DNA from 4 places in the Kocuria sp. HSID17590 genome. Region 1 is predicted to be linked to each of the others. Evidence: riboswitches for the same ligand, from Rfam matches in the RefSeq annotation. Region 1 holds a riboswitch; each other region holds the start of a gene.

What was found. A riboswitch is a leader RNA that binds a small molecule or an ion and turns the genes downstream of it on or off. The one in region 1 is predicted to bind S-adenosylmethionine.
Region 2: another riboswitch for S-adenosylmethionine. It lies ahead of D8M39_RS11465 (MetQ/NlpA family ABC transporter substrate-binding protein); the one in region 1 lies ahead of D8M39_RS01265 (cobalamin-independent methionine synthase II family protein).
Region 3: another riboswitch for S-adenosylmethionine. It lies ahead of D8M39_RS11405 (bifunctional o-acetylhomoserine/o-acetylserine sulfhydrylase); the one in region 1 lies ahead of D8M39_RS01265 (cobalamin-independent methionine synthase II family protein).
Region 4: another riboswitch for S-adenosylmethionine. It lies ahead of D8M39_RS04775 (acyl-CoA dehydrogenase family protein); the one in region 1 lies ahead of D8M39_RS01265 (cobalamin-independent methionine synthase II family protein).

Annotation. Positions count from the first base shown of each region.
Region 1 is NZ_RBMB01000003.1:71,844-74,008, reverse strand. Features, by position in the region: gene D8M39_RS01270 (IclR family transcriptional regulator) at 1-810, shown strand, start outside; SAM riboswitch class I at 925-1,011, shown strand; gene D8M39_RS01265 (cobalamin-independent methionine synthase II family protein) at 1,026-2,165, shown strand, end outside.
Region 2 is NZ_RBMB01000042.1:5,405-7,569, forward strand. Features, by position in the region: gene dxr (1-deoxy-D-xylulose-5-phosphate reductoisomerase) at 1-1,078, shown strand, start outside; SAM riboswitch class IV at 1,130-1,244, shown strand; gene D8M39_RS11465 (MetQ/NlpA family ABC transporter substrate-binding protein) at 1,339-2,165, shown strand, end outside.
Region 3 is NZ_RBMB01000041.1:14,371-16,535, forward strand. Features, by position in the region: gene D8M39_RS11405 (bifunctional o-acetylhomoserine/o-acetylserine sulfhydrylase) at 1-1,125, opposite strand, end outside; SAM riboswitch class IV at 1,200-1,318, opposite strand; gene D8M39_RS11410 (VOC family protein) at 1,424-2,062, shown strand.
Region 4 is NZ_RBMB01000009.1:64,685-66,849, reverse strand. Features, by position in the region: gene D8M39_RS04780 (M18 family aminopeptidase) at 1-813, shown strand, start outside; SAM riboswitch class I at 877-968, shown strand; gene D8M39_RS04775 (acyl-CoA dehydrogenase family protein) at 1,147-2,165, shown strand, end outside.

The sequences.
Region 1 (2,165 bases):
GGCGGCGCGGAACGGGCGCGGGCGACGACGTCGCGGGCCGCAGCGACGTCGGGCACCCAGGTGGTCGGACGGGTCGCCGCGGTGCTGCAGGCCGTGGCCGCCGCGGGAACCGCTGGCACCGCCGAGGTCGCCCGCAGCACGGGGCTCACCCGCCCCACCGCCCACCGCCTGCTCACCGCACTGGCCCACGAGGGACTGCTCGACCGGGACGACACCGGTCGCTGGGCGCTCGGCTTCGAGCTGACCATCCTGGGGGCGGTGACCGCTCAGCGCTACCCGGCGCAGGACCTCGCCACCCCGCACCTGCGGCGCCTCGCCGAGGCCACCGGCGAGTCCGCGTTCTTCTCCGCCCGCCGCGGGGACGAGGTGATCTGCCTCGAACGCGCCGAGGGCTCGTTCCCCGTCCGCTCGCACGTCCTGCACGAGGGCCTGCGACTGCCCCTGGGCGTCGCCTCCGCGGGGCTGGCCATCCTCGGCCACCTCCCGGACGAGCAGCTGGAGGGCGCGCTCGCCGCCACCCGCGAGCGCCGCAGTGAGCTCGGCCCCCAGCACGACGACGCCCACGTCCGCGGTCTCGTGGCCCAGGTCCGCGAGCACGGCTGGTCCCTGAACCCGGGGCGGATCGTGGAGGGCTCGTGGGGCATGGCCGCCGCGGTCTTCGACGCCTCCGGCCAGCCCCGCTACGCGCTGTCCCTCACGGGGATCGAGTCCCGCTTCCGCCCGCCGCGGCAGCAGCAGCTGGGCACCGCGCTGCTGGACCAGGCACACAGGCTCAGCACGGCACTGCGCACGGGCCGAGCGACGTCGTAGCCCGCCCCGCACGAGGCTCGCACACGGCCCGGGCGACGTCGTCGTCCGCCGAGAGTGCGCCACAGGCCCGCCATGATTCGCCCGCCCACCTCCGCGTGCTGTTGGATGGAGGGGCAACCATCCAGAGCGGCCGAGAGATCTGGCTCGTCGAAGCCGCAGCAACCGGATCACCCCCGGTGCTAATGCCAGAACCGATGGAAAGGACGCACCACCCCATGCCCCACAACACCGACCGCATCCAGACCACCCACGTGGGCTCGCTGCCCCGCACGCCCGAGCTGCTGGAGGCCAACAACCGTTTCCAGGCGGGCGAGATCGACCTCCCCCAGCTGGGCGAGGCGCTCGACGAGGGGGTCAAGGAGATCGTGCGCACCCAGCGCGAGATCGGCATCGACATCGTCAACGACGGCGAGTACGGCCACACCACGTCCGGCGCCGTGGACTACGGGGCCTGGTGGAACTACTCGTTCCACCGCCTGGGCGGGCTGACCCCCACGGACGAGGACCGCTGGAACGACGCGGAGAAGCACCGCTCCAGCCCGGGGCACATCGTGCTCACGAGCTTCCCCGACCGCCGCGACCGCGAGCGCTTCCGGGACGCCTACGAGGACCCCACGGCGGGCGTGCTGGCGCACCGCAACACGGTCTCGCAGCCCAAGATCACGGGCCCGCTGACCTACACGGGTCAGGAGGCGGTGGCCGGCGACATCCGCCGCGTGAAGGACGCGATGGCACTGAACGGGGCCACGCAGGGCTTCGTCGCCGCACTGTCCCCCGGCTCCTGCGCCCGCGTGAAGAACGAGTACTACGCCACGGACGAGGAACTGGTCTACGCCTGCGCGGACGTGATGCGCGAGGAGTACAAGGCCATCGTGGACGCCGGGCTGACCGTGCAGATCGACGACCCCTCGATCGCCGAGTCCTGGGACCAGATCAACCCGGAGCCCACGGTGGAGGACTACCTGGACTTCACCCGGCTGCGCGTGGAGGCCCTGAACCACGCCCTGCGCGACCTGCCGCAGGAGCAGATCCGCTTCCACCTTTGCTGGGGCTCGTGGCACGGCCCGCACACCACGGACCTGGAGCTGAAGTACCTCGTGGACCTCATGCTCACCATCAACGCGCAGGGCTACAGCTTCGAGGCGTCCAGTCCCCGCCACGGCCACGAGTGGAAGGTCTGGGAGGAGCACAAGCTGCCCGAGGGCAAGGTGGTCTACCCCGGCATGGTCTCCCACTCGACCAACGGCGTGGAGCACCCGGAGCTGGTGGCGCAGCGCATCGAGCAGTACGCCTCGGTGGTGGGCCGCGAGAACGTCATCGCCTCCACGGACTGCGGGCTGGGCGGGCGCTTGCAC
Region 2 (2,165 bases), on a different contig from region 1:
CAACCTGGATCTGCTGGCCCGCCAGGCCGTCGCCTTCCGGGTGCGGGCCGTGGGTACGAGCGGTTCCGCGGACGACGCCGCCCGCCTGCGCGAGGCGCTCACGGCCGCCGCCCGCGCGTCGTCGTCGCCCGTGCCCGAGATCCTGCACGGCTCGGACGCCGCGGAGCGGATCGCGGCGTGGGAGGGCGCGGACCTGGTGCTCAACGGGATCACCGGCAGCATCGGACTCGCTCCCACGCTGGCCGCGCTCGGGGCGGGTCGGCGGGTGGCGCTGGCCAACAAGGAGTCGCTGATCGCCGGCGGCCCGCTCGTCAAGCGCGCGGCGGCGGCCACTGGACTCACGGACGCCCTGATCCCGGTGGACTCGGAGCACTCCGCAATTGCCCAGGCGCTGCGCTCCGGCACGGCCGCGGAGGTGGACCGCCTGGTGCTGACGGCCTCCGGCGGTCCGTTCCGCGGGATGACGCGCGCGCAGCTGGCGGAGGTGACCCCCGAGCAGGCGCTGCGCCACCCCACGTGGGACATGGGCGTGATGGTGACCACCAACTCCGCGACCATGGTGAACAAGGCCCTGGAGGTGCTGGAGGCGAGCCTGCTCTTTGACGTGCCGCTGGAGCGGATCGACGTCACCGTCCACCCGCAGTCCGTGGTGCACTCCATGGTCCAGTTCGTGGACGGCTCCACCCTCGCGCAGGTCTCGCCGCCGGACATGCGCCTTCCCATCGCGCTCGGCCTCGGCTGGCCCCACCGTGTGCCGGGCGCGGCCGCCGCGTGCGACTGGACGCGGGCGGCCGAGTGGACCTTCGAGCCGCTGGACCCGGTGGCGTTCCCCGCCGTGGAGCTCATGAAGAGCGCGGGAACCACCGGCGGCACGGCACCGGCGGTGTTCAACGCGGCCAACGAGCAGGCCGTCCACGCCTTCCACCGCTCGCAGCTGGGTTTCACGGAGATCGTGGACGTGGTCGAGCGGGTGCTGGGGGAGCACGACGTCGTCGCGCAGCCGGGTCTCGAGGACGTCCTGGCCGCCGAGCAGTGGGCCCGCCGTGTCGCGGACGAGCGCATTGCGGGGCGCCGTTGAGGTCCCGGGGCGTCACGGTTCGTCACACGTCGCGTGCTACGATTCTGCGCGGATGACGAGATCCGGCGCGTAGCTCTGGCTGGCCGGACGGCAACCCTCTCCCGTAGCGGGGTGCCCCAGATGACCATCCGGCCGCGATTCGATGCGATCACGGCAAGTGCGGTTTTTCTCTGAAATGGCACATGCCTGATCTGCACCCTCCGTCCAGTGCGGGACCGTTTGCGCGGCGCAACCACTCCCGACCCTGGAAAGGCACGATCATGCGAACCAAGCGTCTGATTCCCCTCGTTCTGGCCACCACCCTGGGCCTCACCCTGACCGCGTGCGGCGGCGGATCCGAGAGCTCGGACCCGGCAGCGGACGGCAAGATCACCATCGGCATCGTGGGAGCCACGCCGGTCCAGGACGCCTTCAAGGAAGTGGCCGCGCAGAACGACGTCACCGTGGAGTTCGTGGACTTCAGCGACTACAGCCAGCCGAACCCCGCCCTGAAGAGCGGGGACATCGACATGAACTGGTTCCAGCACATCGCCTACCTCGCGGACTACAACAACAACTCCGGGGACACCATCACACCGGTGGGCTCCACCTCCATCTTCCCGCTGGGGCTGTACTCCAAGACCCTGAAGTCCGTGGACGACTTCAAGCAGGGGGACGAGATCGCGGTTCCCAACGACTCGATCAACCTGTCCCGCTCGCTGAACCTGCTCGAGCAGCAGGGCCTGGTGAGCTTCACCAAGGACACGATCGCCCCCACCGAGCAGGACGTCGACAAGGACAAGTCCAAGGTCACGGTGCGCCCGGTCTCCGCGGAGCAGACCGTCCTGTCCATGGACTCCGTGGCCGCGTCCGTGGTGAACAACGACTTCCTCGACCGTGCCAATCTCGAGCCCGAGTCCGCACTGGCTCAGGACGACCCCACGGCGGACAGCGCCAAGGTGTACGACAACATCTTCGCGTCCACCGAGGCCAACGCGGACGACGAGACCCTGAAGAAGGTCGCCGGGTTCTACTACGACGACAAGGTCCAGGAGGCCGAGAAGAAGGAGACCAAGGGCACCGCGGTCCCCACCAAGGTGGACCAGCA
Region 3 (2,165 bases), on a different contig from region 1:
CACGAACGAGATTCCCGCCTCCTTGCCGCCCTCCAGCACGAAACCGAGGACGGAACCGGCTCCTCGGGGGGCGTACTTGCGAGCCCGCCCGTGCCACGGCGAGGACGACAGCCCCGCGTAGGACACCGAGCGCACTTCGGGGCGGGCCTCGAGCCACTCCGCCACCCGCTGGGCGTTGTCAACGTGGCGTTCCACGCGCAGTGACAGCGTCTCGATCCCCTGCTCGATGAGGAAGGCGTTGAACGGGGAGATGGATGCGCCCAGGTCACGCAGCAGCTGCACACGGGCCTTGAGCACGTAGGACAGGTTGACGCCGAAGGCTCCGCCCTCCCCCAGATCCCGCGCGTACACCAGGCCGTTGTACGTAGGGTCCGGTTGACTGAAGCCCGGGAACCGCTCCGGGTCCGCGCCGTAGTCGAAGCGCCCCGCGTCCACGATGAATCCGCCGATCGCCGTGCCATGACCGCCCAGGAACTTGGTGCCCGAGTGCAGCACGATGTCCGCGCCCCACTCGATGGGCCGCACCAGGTACGGGGTGGCCACGGTATTGTCCACGATCAGCGGCACCCCGGCCTCGTGGGCGATCCCGGCAACGGTCTCCACGTCCAGGACGTCGTTGCGGGGATTGGGGATCATCTCTCCGAAGAACGCCACGGTGGAGGGCCGCACGGCATCCCGCCACTGCTGCGGATCGTCCGGGTCCGCCACGAACGTGGTCTCCACTCCCAACCGCGGCAGCGTGTGGCGCAGCAGGTTGTACGAGCCGCCGTAGAGGGACGGGCTGGCCACCACGTGCGTGCCCGCCCCGCCCAGGTTGAGCACGGCCAGGGTTGCGGCGGCCTGCCCGGAGGAGACCATCAGCGCCCCCACTCCCCCTTCCAGGGAGGCGAGGCGGTTCTCCACCACCTCGGTGGTGGGGTTGGTCAGGCGGGAGTAGATGGGGCCCATGTCCTGCAGCGCGAACCGGGCCGCGGCGGTGTGCGCGTCAGGGAACACGAAGGACGAGGTCTGGTGGATGGGCAGGGCCCGTGAACCCGTCACGGGGTCCGGGTTCTGCCCCGCGTGGATCTGCCGTGTCTCGAACGCCCAGTCCTGGGGGTTGTCGGGGGTGGGTGCTGTGCTCATGGCCATTCGCCTTCTCGGAAGGATTAGGGGCCAGGCGACTGTCCGCACGGTGCCCGCACGAACGGGCGACCGGTGGCCCGCGCTTGCCGTGGGCGTCGGAGGACGTCCCGGCCAGGTCTTCACCCAGGGCACCCCGCCGCGGTGGGAGGGTTGCCGGTCAGCAAGCTGGGGCTTGACGCTGACTCTCGTGACCTAGACCTCCAGTTTGGGAACCCGGCCGCTGCCACGTCAAGTCCGGTGTCCGCAGTGTTGCACCCGAGGATTTGGAGGCCCGTGTGACGGGTGCCACGATGACTGCATGAAGCTGGACCACGTTTCCTTCGCAGCACAGCCGGACGGCCTGGAGGCCACCACCGAACGCATCGCGGACCGGTTGGGGATCGAGCCGGTGAAGGGCGGGGTCCATCCCCGCTTCGGCACCCGGAACATGATCCTGCCGCTGACAGACCACCAGTACGTGGAGGTCGTGACCGTGCTGGAGCACCCCGCCGCGGACAAGGCGCCGTTCGGGCAGGCCGTGCGTGCACGTTCGGAGGCCGGCGGCGGCTGGCTCGGGTGGGTCGTGGAGGTCCCGGACCTTGCCCCGTTCGAGCAGAAGCTGGGCCGACCCTCCGCGCCGGGCGGCCGGATCTTCCCGGACGGCCGCCGCCTGGACTGGCACCAGATCGGCGTCAAGGGCCTGATCGCGGATCCGCAGCTGCCGTTCATGATCCACTTCGACTCCGCGGACGAGATGCACCCCTCGCAGGCGCGCCTCACGGACGTCAGCCTGACCGGCATGGAGATCGCTGGTTCCCCCGAGCGGGTGACGGACTGGCTCGGCGGCCCCGTGGAGGACGTCCTGCGCTCGGTGGACGTCACGTGGTCCGCTCCCCACGGCACGCCCGGTCTTCTGGCGGTCACCTTCGGCACGCCGGACGGGCCCGTCACCATCTGATCCGGGGCACCGAGCCCTCCGGGTTCGACGACGCCGCTCGCACGGCCCCGCGACTCGGTCCGTCGTCGGGGCGAGCCATGGGGGGCACCATGATTGCGGACCC
Region 4 (2,165 bases), on a different contig from region 1:
CACACCCAGCCCGTGTGGGGCGTGGGGGACGCGCAGGACGCGGACTTCCTGGCGGTGCTCGCGCGGGCGGCGCACGCGCCGTCGTCGGCCGGTGAACAGGCGTTCGAGGCCGTGGCACCGGAGGACATCCTGGGCTACGACATCACCGTGGCGGACACCCAATCTCCCGAGCTCATCGGGGCGCAGTCCAACCTGCTCGCGAGCGGGCGGCTCGACAACCTGACCTCGGTGTACGCGGGACTGCGCGCCATGACCGATCACGTGGCGGAGCTGGAGGCCGCTCCGCACGTGAGCATCCTGGCGGCGTTCGACCACGAGGAAGTGGGCTCCGAGACCCGCTCCGGTGCGGGCGGACCGTTCCTCGAGGACGTCCTGGAACGCATTGCGGCCGCCCGCGGGCAGTCGCGGGAGGAGCACCTGCGGGAGATCGCGGCCTCGGTGTGCCTCTCCTCGGACGCCGGGCACCTGGTGCACCCCAACTACGAGGGCCACCACGACCCGGTCAACACGCCCGAGCCCGGCCGCGGGCCCCTGCTGAAGATCAACGCAAAGCAGCGCTACACGACGGACGCCGTGGGCGCCGCACTGTGGGCCGGGATCTGCGAGGACGCCGGGATCGGGTACCAGGAGTTCGTGGCGAACAACGACATCCCGTGCGGCTCGACCATCGGGCCCATCACCGCCACCCGGCTGGGGATGCGCACGCTGGACGTGGGCGTGGGGCTGCTGTCGATGCACTCGGCGCGCGAGCTCGTGCACACCGGGGACCTGCTGGCGCTGAACGCCGCGGTCGCGAGCTTCTGGAAGGGCTGAGCCGGTCACGGGAGGACACGCGCGTTGACACCCTCGCCGCCCGCGTGATGAATTGAGCGCGTAACGCCATCCAGAGCGGCCGAGAGACGTGGCTCGTCGACGCCGCAGCAACCACCCGTGTCACGGGCCGGTGCTCCCGCCACGGCCGATGGACAGTGCTCTGCTCCGCTGACCGCTTCGGTGACCGTCGCCTTTCCCGCGGCGGGCTCGTCCGCGCCCCACGTGCGCGGGCGTCGCCCGGGGGTGGCCGGGTCCACCGCGCGGTCCTCGTGCGCATCCCGGCCTGAGGGGCACGGCGCGCGGTGCGGGTCCGACGCAGGGAGCCGTCAGCGCATGAGCACCACCCAGATCACCGAATCCCCCCGCACCCTGGCCCGCGAGGCCGCCGCACGGGACGTGGCCGAGGAGGCCGCCGCTGCCACCGCGCTGCGGGAGGCGGCCGCCGCCGGGGCGGTCACGGACGACGCCCGCGCCACCCGCTTCCCGCCCACCGGCGAGATCCCCACCGAGGAGCTGCTGCGGGTCTTCCGCCCCGTGTTCGCGCGGATCGCCGAGCGCGCCGTGGCCCGCGAGCAGGACCACGAGCTGCCGTTCGAGTGCTTCGGCTGGCTCAACGCGCTGCGCTTCGGGGCGCTGACCCTGCCGGTGGCCCGGGGCGGCTACGGCGCCACTCTCGCGCAGACGGTGGAGCTGCTCGTGGAACTCGCCGCCGCGGACTCCAGCGTGGCCCACGTCTACCGCTCCCACCTGGGCTTCCTCGCGAGCCTGGGCGCGGAGGAGGCGGACGTCTGGTTCCCGCGCGTCGCGGCGGGCGAGACCGTGGGCAACGCCGCCACCGAGCGCTCCGGCGCCGCGCTGGGCACCGCGGCCACGAGCCTGGTCCGCTCGGAGCCGGACGGCGCGGTACAGAACGGCACGGCGCCGGACAGTGCGTGGGAGCTCAACGGCACCAAGTACTACTCGACCGGGTCGATCTTCTCGGACTGGATCCAGGTCACCGCGCAGATCCCCAGACAGGAGGCCCGCTCCCACGCGCTCGTGGGCAGCGACTGGGACGGCGTGGAGATGGTCGACGACTGGGACGGCTTCGGGCAGCAGCTCACAGGCACGGGGACCACCCACTTCCGCGGTGTCCGGGTGCCGGCGGAGAACGTGCGGAACAGGGACGGTCGCAGCACGCAGGAGACCGCGGTCTTCCAGCTGGTGCTGCTCTCGGTGGAGGCGGGCATCGCGGTGGCCGCCGCGACCGCCGCGGCGGATCAGGTGCGCGCCCGGACCCGCGGCTTCAACACCGGCAACGGTGCGGTGACCCGCGAGGACCCCCAGGTCCTGCAGCGCGTGGGCGAACTCAG